Regions from separate parts of the Pseudarthrobacter sp. AG30 genome, predicted to be linked through region 2. Evidence: riboswitches for the same ligand, from Rfam matches in the RefSeq annotation. Region 2 holds a riboswitch; each other region holds the start of a gene.
The links. Region 2 has a riboswitch for cyclic di-AMP ahead of DC347_RS06415 (family 16 glycosylhydrolase). Riboswitches for the same ligand answer to the same signal wherever they lie in the genome.

Region 1 (4,517 bases), on a different contig from region 2:
GGGAGTAGGCGCAAATGATGATCGCCCCTGTTACGGGACCGACTCCGGGTGTGGTTTGGAGTCCTGGAGCCAGTTCTTCGGTGAGCTGGGCCAAGGCCTTGTGATTTGCGGCGAGCTGGATCGTGAGGTCTTTGACGGCCGATGCCAGGCGTGTGGCTTCGGCACGTGCAATTCGAAGCATGGGGTCCACGACGTTGGAGCTGCGCCAGGCTGCGATGGTGCTGATCTGAGCATCACGCAGGGATGACCGGGCGTCGATTCCGAGGTCGGTGCCGCGGAGTAGGGCTGTGAGGGCGTTGCGGTTGGCTGTCGGTTGGTGATCCAGCAGGGACCGGGAGGCCAACAGGATCCTGATCGCTGCCCGGGTTCCGGCCGCGCGTGGTTCCATGACTTGCTCGCGGGGACGTCCAAGGACGGAGCGGGCAGCGGCTTCGGCGTCGATGGGATCGGACTTGCCGGTCAGGGCCCGTGACGAGCGTGCCGGTGGCCTGACTTCGCCCACGTCGATGCCGACCGCCAGCAGTGCTTGAGTGAGTTGGGCGCCATAGGAGGATGTGCCTTCGACCGCTGCGAGTACTCGTTCCCCGCCGGTGCGGCGCCGGATCCAGGTGATAGCTCAGTCCATTCCCGCGGAGGTGGCTGGGAACACCGCGGTGTCGACCACGGCACCGATTGCGCAGTGAACGGCTGTGAATGTGTGGGTGCGGGCGTGGGTGTCGACTCCGACGACGAACTCGAATTCCTCTGCGATGATCGCCATAGTGTGCTCTCCTCTTCTCATTAACCCGGTTAGGTGACAGGAGCCTGCCTGGGTCGCTTGGAGATGCATCTGTAACGGGTCACACCCAACTGGTGGACAGTCTTCTGATCAGGTCATCCGCGCGGGCAGGCCGTGCCCGGAGAATGGTGCGGACAAGTCATTTTCAAGACACCGCCTGAGCGGGTCGGATATACCCTGAGTCACACGCCGTCCTCCGGGACCAGCCTGCCAGCCAACCTCGGGCCGGCACCTGACCATTACAGTGATTCCCGCTATGCCACGGGATGCTGAAGGCCGGCGATTCACTGCCCCCAAGGCAGTGAATCGCCGGCCTTCAGTGGTTTATTTGCCAGCGCGGACGAAGGTGACGGCGCCCTTGGAAGTCATCCACGTCAGCGGGTGCACGGCCGTTTCGTTCTTGCCGTTCAGGCCCGAACTGAGGACCTGACCGTTGCCGACGTAGATCCCGACGTGGCCGGGCTGCATGACCATGTCACCGGGCTGAGGATCGGTCACCACCGTGCCGTAGTTCATGAACTGCATCGGGCCAAGGTCTCCCACCGGGATCCCTGCGGCGTTAAGGGCGTTTTCCACCAGCCGCGTGCAGTCCTGGATCATGCCGATCTGGGCGTAGGCGGAGGAAACCATAATAGCGTTGATGCCCCCGGCTGCCGGTGCCGCGACCGGGGCTGCAGCGGCCGGAGCGACGGTAATCTGCGCCTTCGGTTTCGCGGCCGGGGCAGGTGCCGTCGACGCTTTGGGGGTCTCCGCCACGACCGGCTTGGGTGCCTCCACCACCGGGGCAGGGGTGGTCTCTACCGCGGGACGTTCGTAAGAGATCTGGACCGTGGAGTCCGCGGTGAGCGGCGCCTGGACCTGGCCCGCAACTTCCAACGTCGAGGCCGGCTCCGCATCACGCTGGGGTGGGGCCTCGGCTGCCTGCGCGGCAATACCGCTGGTCAGGACAAGGCCGGAAGCAGCCGCAATAACAGCTGCCTGGCGGCCTGCGACACCGGCGTTGCCGGCAACAGATTTGGACAGGACCCCAAGGGCACTGGTCTGGACAGGGACCGCACGATGGCGGCCATGACTTTTGCGCATGGGCATGAAAAGGCCTCTCCCACTGCCTGCGAGGTTAGCTGTCGGATTCGGATGGGAGACACCCGGCCGGCCGGTACACGCATGGCACCAGGCGCGACTTCACCCCAAGACCTGCCCGAAGCAGGTCGCTGTTGGTTTCCCCGTCTCTGCCGGACGAAAGTTGCGAACGGATCCCGGGCAGCGGCAGAGTTAGGCAAGTCTGCTCGAGAGTGCCGCATTCGGAGAAACCGGCACGACTTAGACCGTACTTCACTCCGGCATCAGTTGTCACATTTGAATAACAGGAGACGTAGATCACAGCTATATCTACTTCTGCCCAATACCCCCTCCCGGTATAGTTTCTGTTGTTGTCAGTGAAGTGGTATGTCCCGGCCGGCGCCCAGCGTCTGGCTTTCACAGCCGTTCAATCCCAGCGCCCATTGGTCCTTCGTCAAGGAATGGAAACTGACATGTGTGAAACTGAAATCCGTACCCAGCTGCCGCTTGCCGCGGCGTCGGGGTGCAGCTGCTGCTCGGCTGAAGCCGCCCTTGCCCCCACCGCAGCCAACGGTACCGGTACCGTTGAATTCGCTGTGGACGGCTTGACCTGCGGGCATTGCGTGCAGACGGTCGAGAAGGCAGTCTCTGCCCTTGATGGGGTGGAATCTGCCTCCGTTGACCTCGTCCCTGGCGGCCGCTCCCGCCTGCGGGTGCGAGGTATGGCTGACGCGGCAGCGATGCGGGAGGCTGTGACGGCCGCGGGGTACACCTTGGCCAGCAGGTAACATCCGCATTTCTCCGGCGCCCATCCTCCGGGGCCTTGCGCTTCCCAGGAGAGGTCCCACGGCCAGCGTATACAGCCCGCTGGCCCGCGGGCGAGGGCGGCCTTAGCGCCTGAAACCAGGCGTCACAGATAATCCGGAGCACTCCGCTGCCGTGAGGGACGGTGAAACGGAATGCCGCCCGGGCGCGTTGACCAGTAGGAGACCTGCAGGAACACCCTGCCGGTTACCCTTGTATTGAAAGAACCTGTACCGAAAAGGAGGAAGTGTCGTGACCGCAGTACACCGTCGTCGTCTCACCGCCTTCTTCCTGCGGGCCGGGTTCCTGACTGCGGCACTGGCCATCATTTTTGGCATTTTCGGCATGCATGTGATGATCGGCGCCCACGACATGCCCTCAGGCCCCGCCATGTCAATGTCAGGCTTGAGGGGGACGATGCAGCTGCAAACCACGCCGGCCAGCCATACCCAGGCTATCGGGATGTCAGCAGGCGTGGCTTCCAGTGATCCGGCGGCCACGGGTTCCTCCTCCTCCTCCTCTTCCTGTGCCCCTGCAGGGCCGTGCACCAAGATGTCAGCCGGTGGAGGGGCCTGTGTCCTGGCCCCGGGAACCACGACTCTCTCCGCCCCCTTGCCTGGGCCAGCGCCCTATGAGCTGCCCGATTTTGGTGCAGCCGCCGTGCTCGGCAGCACGTATGCCTACTCACCGGCCAGCGCCTCCCCCGGTGATCTCTGTATCAGCCGGACGTAAATCACTCCTCTGCGCCGTGCCTTTCACCGGCGCATACTCCAGCCATCGGCCCGCATGAAACAAGCCGGACCCCGCACGGTCCGCTGCATGCCAGCCCACGGGCGCACTTGCGCCGCTGATACTTTGAGGACCCTGATTTTGATGAAAAAAACTTTGACACTTTCTGCTGCCGCCATCGCCGCGGCCATCGCCCTGGCCGGCTGCTCGACCGGGTCGGGATCTGGCGGCTCTGAGAGCGGCGGCATGTCCGGGATGAACCACGGAAGCTCCGGGATGTCATCCACCGCCGCCCCCGCAAGCTCAGCGGCGGCTGCGGCTGCCTTCAATGATGCGGACACGATGTTCGCGCAGATGATGATCCCGCACCACACCCAGGCCGTGGCCATGAGCGACATGATGCTCAAGAAGCAGGGTATCCCTGCCGCCGTAACTGACCTGGCCGCCAAGGTCAAGGCAGCCCAGGGCCCGGAAATCGACAAGATGACCGGGTGGCTTCAAAGCTGGGGCCAGCCCACAGCCATGCCCACCGGTACGGCTTCAGCGCACAGCATGGAGGGGATGATGGGCGCCGATGACACGGCCAAGCTCGAAGCCGCCCAGGGCGCCGAGGCCGCCAAGCTGTTCCTTACCCAGATGATCGCCCACCATGAAGGTGCCGTCATGATGGCCAGGACCGAAACCACGGATGGCAAGAACACTGATGCGGTACAGCTCAGCAAGGACATCGTCAGCTCCCAGGAAGCCGAGATCCAGGAAATGAAGGACCTGCTGGCCACTCTGTAGTCAGCGCCCCAACGGGTGCCGGCTCTCTTCCCCCTGGGGGGCCGGCACCTCCCCTGTCACCCTTCCCGGTTACCCTGGTCCGCCCGGTTGGCCGGTCCGTCCTTTGGAGTTTCCCGTGCCCCTACACTTTTCACGCCATCGCCGGCCTGCCGCTGCCCTCGCCGCCGCCGGCGCCCTGCTGTTGACCCTGTCAGCCTGTTCCCCTGGCACAGCCAGCGCGCCCGATGCCGCGTCCCCGGCTGCAGCAGGGCGGCCCAGCTCCCACGTTCACGGGCTGAGCGTGAACTCCGAAACCGGGCAGATACTGCTGGCGACCCATGAAGGGCTCTTCGACATCTCTAAAAACACGGGTGTCAAAATC
Region 2 (4,517 bases):
GCTTTTCAGGTACCCGTCACGCAGTCGCTGCCGGTCACCGCCGACTTGCGTATACAGCGGAAACAGGACGGTGGACAGCACGAAGAACACGTTGAGGATCAGGGCCTCCGGGAGCCGGAAGGCGAGCGTGTACAGGCCCAGCGCATGGGCCCCCAGGACGATCCCGATCACCAGGTAGTCGACGTCGAAGATTGCCCTGGCCAGCATGGTGCTCCCAGCAACGGGAGCACCAAAGCGGATGTTCTCGCCCAGGGCACTCCTGCTGACGCGCCAGAGTTGCCACGGCGCCTCGTGGCGGACCAGGAACCAGCAGGTGGCAGCGTAGGCCACCGAGCCCGCGGCCGTTCCGACGGCGAGCGACCACGCGCCGTGGCCGGTGAAAGCCAGGTACAGGGTCACCGTCCCCATGGTCGCGGCACGCAGCACCGGAGCGGCGGTGAGTTGCCGGAACTTCAGGTCCCGGCGCATGATCGCTTCCGGAACGGCGCCGCAGGCCGTGGCCAGGACGGAGACGCCGAGAACCTGCACCAGGGGAGCCACGCCGTCGAGCCCGATGAGGTCTTCCACAGCATCGGCCGCGAGCACGGCGGCCAGGGCCAGTACGGTTCCCAGCGCCACCGAGAGCAGGAGCGCTGAACGGGCAATCACCTTCGTTTTGGGCAGATACACCAGTGCCTGGCCCACCCCGGCATCGGCGATGGTCTCGGCGTATGCCATGAGGACCAGCGCCAGGGCTACGAGGCCATACTCTTCAGGAGAGAGGAGCCGGGCCAGCACCACGGTGGTGACCAGCACAATGATCCGCCCGGAGGCAAAGGCCAGCCCCTGCCACAAGGCTCCCCGGACTCCCCTGCGTTCCAGCTCGCCGGGCGCGTAGGTCACAGTTGCCTTGACGTGCCGGATAAGTCCCCGGCAGGGGATGACGCGGCCACGGCCGCCCGCACTTCGACCAAGTACTCCGCGGCCACCGTGTCCCAGGACCGGACGGCGCCGGCGGCCTGGTCCAGTAGGCCGCCGGGGGTTACGTGCGGCGGCCGGGGTGCCCTGAGATGTTCTACGACCTTGCGGACCATCGCGTCCTGGCCGGCCTCGACGGTGAGCAGCGGGTGCGGCGGAAGTTCACGTGCCGCCACCGGGGAGGCCACTACAGGCAGCCCGGCGGCAAGGGCCTCAAGCACGGAGTTTCGGATGCCTACGCCGTGTTCGTCGGGGAAGACGGCGACGTCGGCCCCGTTGAAGACATCCGGGAGTGAGGGCACGTTGGCCAGGATTTCGATGTGTGGACCGGCCAGCGCCTGGACTGCCGCTGTGGGTTGCCGCCCGGCGATGACGAACCGTGCCTCCGGGACCTCCCGCCACACGAGGGGAGCGATACGGGTGGCCAGGACCGTGGCGCTGTCCACGTTGGGGGCGTAGTTGAGGCTGCCCGCGAAGCAGACTACCGGCGCCTTCCGGTCCGGACGCGGCCCCGCGGCCACGCTGGTTCCGTTGGGGATGCTTTTCACGGACCGGCCGAGCTTCGCGGACCAGGCTGCAGCGTCCTGTGCCCCGACGGTCAGCAGCCGCGCCCTGGCGGGCAGCGACCGTTCCGCCCGTTCGGCGAGGTGCTCGCGCAGCCGGTAGGCCGGCCGGAGGGAGCGGGCAATATCCGTGTCCATGGCGGCCCGGATGGACCAAGGGTCCACCGTTTGCAGCACCACGGGACCGGCCACATGATGCGAAAGGAAGAGGGCGTGCGGGCCATGGATGAGGGTGGCCTCACTGCTGCCGGACAGGGTGGCTGCCGCTGCCCGCGCTGACGGGGTGGATCGCCGGTGCTTTCCCAGGCCGGCGAGGCCGCCGAAGGAGCGGACAAATGCGGCGGGGTCGTCCCGCGGGGCTAGTTCGTGGACGGTTTCGCAGCGGGCCCGGAGCTCCGCCGGAACCGGGACAGGGCCGGAAAACGTCAGCAGCGTGACGGCAACATCCGCGGGAAGGTGAAGGATCACTTCGTACGGGATCATGGAGCTTCCATCACCGAGTTGCGGGTCCCGGTTTGGCACGCTTTCCGTCACGTACAGGAGCTTCATTGCAAGAGTGTACTGGATCACACTCGGGTGGCAGGGTTGCTCTGGGCAACTTTGTGGGGAACCGCAGGAAGCCAAAAAGGGCGACGGCGGGAAGTCCCGCCGTCGCCCTTTCCAAGGGGGCGCGTGGCCGGCTACTGCCAGGCGCGGACGTAGTCCACCAGGAGTTGGGACTGCGGGCCGTACACCGGGTTCGTCGATGAAGCGCCGACGTTCAGCACGATGTACTGCGGGGCGTTTCCGTCGTCCGTGGGGTAGGACTTGACCTTCACGCCGTCGAAGTAGACGTCCGACGAGTTGGCCATCCGGTGCAAGCCGAAGGTGTGGTATTCGTTGGCCCAGTTGCCGCCGACGCCACCCTGGTTGTGTGACCCGGAGCCGGAGTGGTAATTCACGGTCATCTTGCCCTGGAGGACCTCCGCGATGTCGTTCTCGCCGGTGGCCGGCCAGGACTGCCCGGTGGTCCAGAACGCGGGCCAGTTATAGAGACCGTTGGCGTTGCCGGGGAACTTGATGCGGGCCTCGACATACCCGGTGGTGAACTGGTACCCGGTGCCCGCTCCACCCTTCGGGTTCGTGGAGACCAAGGACCCGGAAGACGAGGAGGCAAGGCTGAGGGCCAGGTTGCCGTTGGCCACGGAGACGTTGGCTGGGCTGGTGGCCACCTTGTTCATGGTTCCGCAGTTGGGGGAGAACCAGCAGTTGGACCATTTACCGCTGTCCAGGCCTGAACCGTTGAAATCGTCAGCGAAGGTCATGGTCCAGTTTCCGGGGACCCCTGCGGGCATGGGCGTCCCGCTGTTTGCCAGCGGTGCCGAGGCTGGTGCCACGGCGATGGGGGGCTGCGGTGCAGGAGCCGCAACGGCCGGTGCCGGGGCGGGTGCCGCGGGAGCCGGCGCCTGGGACGGAGCCTGCTCTGGTGCGGGCGCGGGTGCGGCTGCCGGTGCCGGGGCGGGCGCCGGAGCGGACTGGACTGCGGCCGACGGGGTGGGCTGGACCTGTACCTCGCTGCCGGCCCCGGCGGCGCTGGCCACCCGGGATACGTCGGCAGCTTCATTGCCGTTGGCGACGCCGAGGCCAAGGGAGGCTGCGCCGAGGACGGCTGCTGCCAGGCCGGCGGCCAAGGGCAGGCGGCGGGAATCTCTGGATGTCAAGAACTGACGGAGCCCGGCCGATGGGGTCTCATTCTGATGACGGCGGGCGCGTTTGGCGCTCAATTTGCGGGATGCGGGCATGGGGAATTTACCTCTCAACGCCGGCGGGGTTAGCTGTCGGGTTCGAATGCTGCCATTCGGCCGCGGATCGCGGCTTCACCCCGAGGGCAGGCGGGAGCCATGCCCGTGACACTTGGGTCCCCCGCCTCTGCCTTGGAACCTGAGGGATCGCGGAAGCGGCAGAGTTGGGCGTCTTCCGGGATTGGGGCCGGCTGGGGCGGCCCACCCGAAGACCGTACACGAAAATCCCTGCGGAATCACAATTGGGTAACGGAAGCGGCGCGGTGGGCGTGGCGTCCCGCGGTGCACCCGCATAGACGTCTAATGCCGAACGGCACGCTCCTGCGTTTTCCACATACGTGTCCGGTCAGGCTGCTCCTGCCACATCACGCGGCTAGCCTTGAGTCAAGCGCGAATCGCCTATCAGGTCCAGATGCACTAGGATATTGAAGTCTGTGCTGCGTCCTGCCTCCGTACTGGTGGCAAGGCACTGCGCGGAATCGCAAATGAACCTCCTGTTACGGAAATGCCGTAACCGCTTAGCCCAAAGGAGGTGGGTTCACATATGCGTCCTTACGAATTGATGGTAATCATCGACCCCGAGGTCGAAGAGCGTACCGTTGAGCCGTCGCTTCAGAAGTTCCTGAACGTCATCACCAACGATGGTGGAACCATCGAAAAGGTTGACATCTGGGGCCGTCGCCGTCTGGCTTACGAGATCAAGAAGAAGTCCGAAGGTATCTACGCCGTGGTGAATTTCACCGCCAAGCCGGAAACCGCCAAGGAACTTGACCGCCAGCTGTCTCTTAACGAGACCATCATGCGCACCAAGATCACCCGCCCCGAAGAGCAGAAGGTTGTTGCTGAGTAATCAGCACCAAAATTCATTCTTTACCCCGCAGGAACGCACTCTTCACCCAGGATCGAACAAGGAGGCAGTAGATGGCAGGCGAGACCACCATTACGGTCATCGGTAACCTCACCAATGACCCGGAATTGCGGTTCACACCGTCCGGTTCCGCAGTAGCGAACTTCACCATCGCTTCCACCCCCCGCACCTTTGATCGACAGTCCAACGAGTGGAAGGACGGGGAGACCCTGTTCCTCCGCGCCGCGGTCTGGCGTGAAGCTGCCGAGAACGTCGCCGAATCCCTGACCAAGGGCATGCGCGTGATCGTCACCGGCCGCTTGAAGAGCCGTTCCTACGAAACAAAAGAAGGCGAAAAGCGCACCGTCA
Region 3 (4,517 bases), on a different contig from region 2:
GGGGTTGGATGCGCCGGCATCTTGGGGGTACGCCGGCGCGTCCCGAACGGGGATGTTGGTTTCTAGCGAAAAAGCTTTGGGCAAAGAAATAGCCCTTGGAGCGTGGAGCCCAAGAACTACTTGTTCAGGTGGTAGTACGTGGAAGTACCGGTGGCTGCGGGAGAGTGGAGCATGGTTCCCTGCGACGGGTTGAGCGCGCTGATCATCATGCCGTTGCCGACGTAGATGCCGACGTGTGCGCCGCCGTTCTGGACCACGAGGTCGCCCGGCTGGGGGGTGGAGGTGGGGGTCATGATGCTCCACGCGTTCGTGCGGGGAATGCTGATTCCAGCCTGCGCGTAGACCCACTGAACGAAGCCGGAGCAGTCCCAGCCGTTGGGGGTGGTGCCGCCCCAGACGTAGGGGTGGCCGATGCCGGTGTAGGCGATCGCGGCGATACCCGAGGTGGCTGCGGACGAAACGGCTTCCACTGCCTGTCCGGCCTTGGACGCCTCCTGGCCGGCAGTGGTGGCGGTGCGGTCCGCGGACGCGGTGGACTGGGTGCGCACGGTTTCCACCTTCGGGGCGGCGGTGGTCTTGACCGCCGGACGCTCGAAGGAAACGGTGGCCGTGGGGGCCGCGGTGACAGCAAGGGCGGTCTGTGCGGAACCGGACTCCGTGGAGGCCGAGATGCCGGCAGTGGTGTCCGCGGCGTTGGCCGGCAGGCCCATGCTCAGGATGAGGCCTGAAGCCGCTGCCACAACGGCAGCCTGGCGGCCCACGGTCCCGGCATTGGCGCTTACGGCCTTGGACATGGCGTCCAAGGGGTTGGCGCGAACCGTTTGCGCACGGTGGCGCGCAGAATTATGGCGTGAAGACACGAAGGTAGCCTCTCCCAATCCCTGCGAGGTGAGCTGTCGGATTCGGATGGGAGTCACCCGGCCACTTCGCTTCCTGGGAAGCTCATGACTTAACCCCAAGGCCTTCCAGAACGCAGAAGGCCAAAATTGGTTCCCCCGCCCCTGCCAGACGATGAAATGCGAACGGACCTTGAGCGGTGGCAGAGTTAGGCAATCCACTCAAGAGCGTCAACTTCGGAAAAGTTGACGCGAGTTAGACGGTACAGCAGTTTTGCTTCAATGTCACATTCAGGTCACGGCGGGTCACGGCGATCTGGGAGTGCGCAATCAAACGGTTACAGCCAGCCCATCGGATCGACCACTTCGCCGTTGACCTGGACTTCGAAGTGCAGGTGGCAGCCGGTGGACGCCCCGGTGGTCCCGCTCAACGCCACGACTTCGCCGCGGGAGACCGTTTGGCCCACCTTGACGTTGAAGGACGAGAGGTGGTTGTACGTGGTCTCCAGGCCGTTGCCATGGTCGATCACCACCCGGTTTCCACCGCCGAACTGGTGCCAGCCGGCGAAGGTCACGGTTCCTGTTGCGGCTGCCAGGACGGACGTCCCGCACTGTGCCACGAAGTCCTGTCCGCGGTGGAAATCTCCGGTGCCGCCGGTGATTGGGCTGACCCGGTAGCCGAAGGGCGACGCGGTCACGAGGGATGCCAGCGGCGCGGCCAGGGTCCCGGCGGAAGCCGCACGCGTTACCGATCCGGCCGACTGGGCGCTCAGCAGTTGCTTCAGCTTCCCGTCGGGGTCCGCCTGCGTCACGACGGCTGAGCGGCTGAAGTCGATCTGGGCGCCTACATCCGCGGAAATCTGGGGCTGGGGGCTGACTGCGGAGGCGGCCTGGGGCGCGATTCCGGCCGCATCCGTCGCCATAACGGGGCTGGTGGCGGGCATGGTCACCGTGAGCACCAGGCCGGTGGCGGCGAGGGCGATGCCGGCCTTTTGGCCGATGCCGCTGGCCGCGGCAAAGTCGGTGATTTGCCGGAACGGACCCCGGCGGCGGCGTGCATCCCGTTGCGGGTCGCGGGGGCGCTCCGCGGCGGCTACTTCGACAACCCGGGGTGCCTCAGGGGGGCCCGCCGCGCGACGGCGGCCCCGGGAGGTCTGCATGGTCAAGAAGGGTTCCTCTCTGGAATAGCCTGCGGAGTTAGCTGTCGGATTCGGGTCAGAGAGATCAAAGACCCGGTCCGTCATGGGCAAACTTCTACACAGGGGTATTCCCGGAAGAATCCTTCACTGGAGAGGCTTGCTGCTGACGGACTTCACCCCAAGGCAGTCCCCCGCTGCCGGTTGTGGTTCCCCCGCCTCTGCCAGTAACGACTCGTACACCTGGCCCGCTGGCAGAGCTCGGCTCCGGATCAGGTAACGCTTAAGTATCAACGCTGGGTTCCACTATAGGGGCTTAAGACCCTAGGTAACAATTCCGTTATCTTTGCGTGGAATCCCCCGGGTGGGGTACGGAAACGCGGCGTCAGGCCTGGTTCACGGCGACGAAAACGTGAGCCGCCACCTCGGGAGGCAGCTCCAGCGCGCCCTCGATTCCCGCCACCCGTACCGAAATGTAGTCACCGACGCGTTCCAGGGAGACAGACGCGCCGGGCCGGATACCGCCCTCGTCGAGCTGGGTCAGCAGTTCCGGCTCCACCTGGATCGGTTCCGCCAGCCGGCTGATGGTCACTGCCGATTCAGGCCCGTAGGCCTTCATTGCCTCCACCAGGCTGATGGCGCCGTCGCCGAACCCGGGTCCGGGCTGTCCGCCCAGGGCGGCAAGGCCGGGGATGGGGTTTCCGTAGGGCGACTCCGTGGGGTGGTCCAGCATTTCGTAGATGCGCCGCTCCACCCGTTCGCTCATAACGTGTTCCCAGCGGCAGGCTTCGTCATGGACATAGGCCCAGTCCAATCCGATCACGTCGGCCAGCAGGCGCTCGGCCAGCCGGTGCTTCCGCATGACCTCAGTGGCACGCTTGCGGCCGGTGTCGGTCAGTTCCAGGTGCCTGTCACCGGAGACGACGACCAGGCCATCGCGCTCCATCCGGCCGATGGTCTGGGAAACGGTAGGCCCCGAGTGGCGCAGGCGTTCGGCGATACGGGCCCGGAGGGCAACGATGTTCTCTTCCTCAAGCTCCAGGATGGTCCTGAGGTACATCTCCGTAGTGTCGATCAGATCCGTCATCCAGCTCAGCTCCTCGAGCGCAGTACCTTGCGTTGTCCCACCGTATCGCCTCTTCCCGCGACGTAGTCCGGGGAAGAGTTTAGCCTATTTTGATTTAGTCCGAATAGGGCCTGCCGCCTGCGGCGTCTCATTGGCTGGACATTGGCGCCGCCCGCTCCCGCCACCCTGCGCGCTTCAGGCAGAATTGGGGAAGGTTTGCACTGCAGCCATGGCCGGCTCCCGGCCACCCACCACCCGGACCACAGCTTTCGTCCCCGCCGAATGGAGCACCTGTGAGCGACACCAGCATCACGATTCCCGCCAACCTCCTGCCCCAGGACGGGCGGTTCGGGGCCGGCCCCTCAAAGGTCCGGCCGGAACAGATCGATGCCCTGTCCGCTGCGTCGAAGACTATCCTCGGCACATCCCACCGGCAGGCTCCGGTCAAGAACCTGGTGGGCTCCGTACGCGAAGGACTCAGCCAGTTCTTCCGTGCTCCCGAGGGCTACGAGGTGGTCCTCGGCGTGGGCGGCTCGACCGCGTTCTGGGACATCGCGAGCTTCGGCCTCGTGTCCAAGAAGGCGCAGCACCTGTCCTTCGGGGAGTTTGGCTCCAAGTTTGCCTCCGCCACCAACAAGGCGCCGTTCCTGGAAGCGTCCTCGATCATTAAGTCTGAGCCGGGCACCCGTCCTGCAGCGCAGGCGGAGGCGGGCGTGGACGTCTACGCGTGGCCACAGAATGAGACCTCCACGGGCGTCGCCGCCCCGGTCAAGCGGGTGCCGGGCGCCGACAAGGACGCCCTGGTCCTGGTGGACGCAACCTCCGCTGCCGGCGGCCTGGACGTCGACATCGCCGAAAGCGACGTTTACTACTTCGCCCCGCAAAAGAATTTCGCTTCCGACGGTGGCCTTTGGCTCGGCCTCTTCTCCCCCGCCGCCCTGGAGCGCGCTGCCGCCATCAAGGCAAGCGGCCGCTGGATCCCGGACTTCCTGGACCTCCAGACCGCCATCGACAATTCACGGCTGAACCAGACGTACAACACCCCGTCGCTGTCCACCCTGGTAACCCTTGACGCCCAGGTCCAGTGGCTGAACGCCAACGGCGGCCTGGACTTCGCCTCTGCCCGCACCGCCGATTCCGCCGGCCGCATCTACAGTTGGGCTGACGCCTCGGAGTTCGCCACCCCGTTTGTGGCCAACCCGGAGGAGCGCTCCAACGTCATCGCCACCATCGACTTTGACGAGTCGGTGGACGCGGCAACGGTGGCGAAGGTCCTGCGCGCCAACGGCATCGTGGACACCGAGCCCTACCGGAAGCTGGGCCGCAACCAGCTGCGCATCGCCACCTTCGTCGCCATCGAGCCCGACGACGTCTCGGCACTGCTGTCCAGCATCGACTATGTGGTGGGCGAGCTCCGCAAGTAGTCCAGGCACACGCGAAAGGCGCCGCCCGGGATAACCCCCGGACGGCGCCTTTCGC

Region 1: linked by a shared signal. The riboswitch ahead of DC347_RS13210 (NlpC/P60 family protein) and the one ahead of DC347_RS06415 (family 16 glycosylhydrolase) in region 2 are both predicted to bind cyclic di-AMP.
Region 3: linked by a shared signal. The riboswitch ahead of DC347_RS17615 (M23 family metallopeptidase) and the one ahead of DC347_RS06415 (family 16 glycosylhydrolase) in region 2 are both predicted to bind cyclic di-AMP.

The regions. Positions count from the first base shown of each region.
Region 1 covers NZ_QEHL01000014.1:35,218-39,734, forward strand. Annotated here, with positions in the region: partial or broken gene DC347_RS13205 (IS110 family transposase) at 1-760, opposite strand, end outside; gene DC347_RS13210 (NlpC/P60 family protein) at 1,103-1,867, opposite strand; cyclic di-AMP (ydaO/yuaA leader) riboswitch at 1,871-2,067, opposite strand; gene DC347_RS13215 (heavy-metal-associated domain-containing protein) at 2,311-2,625, shown strand; gene DC347_RS13220 (hypothetical protein) at 2,894-3,373, shown strand; gene DC347_RS13225 (DUF305 domain-containing protein) at 3,515-4,156, shown strand; gene DC347_RS13230 (F510_1955 family glycosylhydrolase) at 4,272-4,517, shown strand, end outside.
Region 2 covers NZ_QEHL01000005.1:59,679-64,195, reverse strand. Annotated here, with positions in the region: gene DC347_RS06425 (lipopolysaccharide biosynthesis protein) at 1-882, opposite strand, end outside; gene DC347_RS06420 (glycosyltransferase) at 879-2,069, opposite strand; gene DC347_RS06415 (family 16 glycosylhydrolase) at 2,201-3,220, opposite strand; cyclic di-AMP (ydaO/yuaA leader) riboswitch at 3,306-3,482, opposite strand; gene rpsF (30S ribosomal protein S6) at 3,846-4,151, shown strand; gene DC347_RS06405 (single-stranded DNA-binding protein) at 4,223-4,517, shown strand, end outside.
Region 3 covers NZ_QEHL01000020.1:115,319-119,835, forward strand. Annotated here, with positions in the region: gene DC347_RS17610 (C40 family peptidase) at 117-794, opposite strand; cyclic di-AMP (ydaO/yuaA leader) riboswitch at 865-1,038, opposite strand; gene DC347_RS17615 (M23 family metallopeptidase) at 1,175-1,996, opposite strand; cyclic di-AMP (ydaO/yuaA leader) riboswitch at 2,007-2,249, opposite strand; gene DC347_RS17620 (metal-dependent transcriptional regulator) at 2,358-3,059, opposite strand; gene serC (phosphoserine transaminase) at 3,332-4,462, shown strand.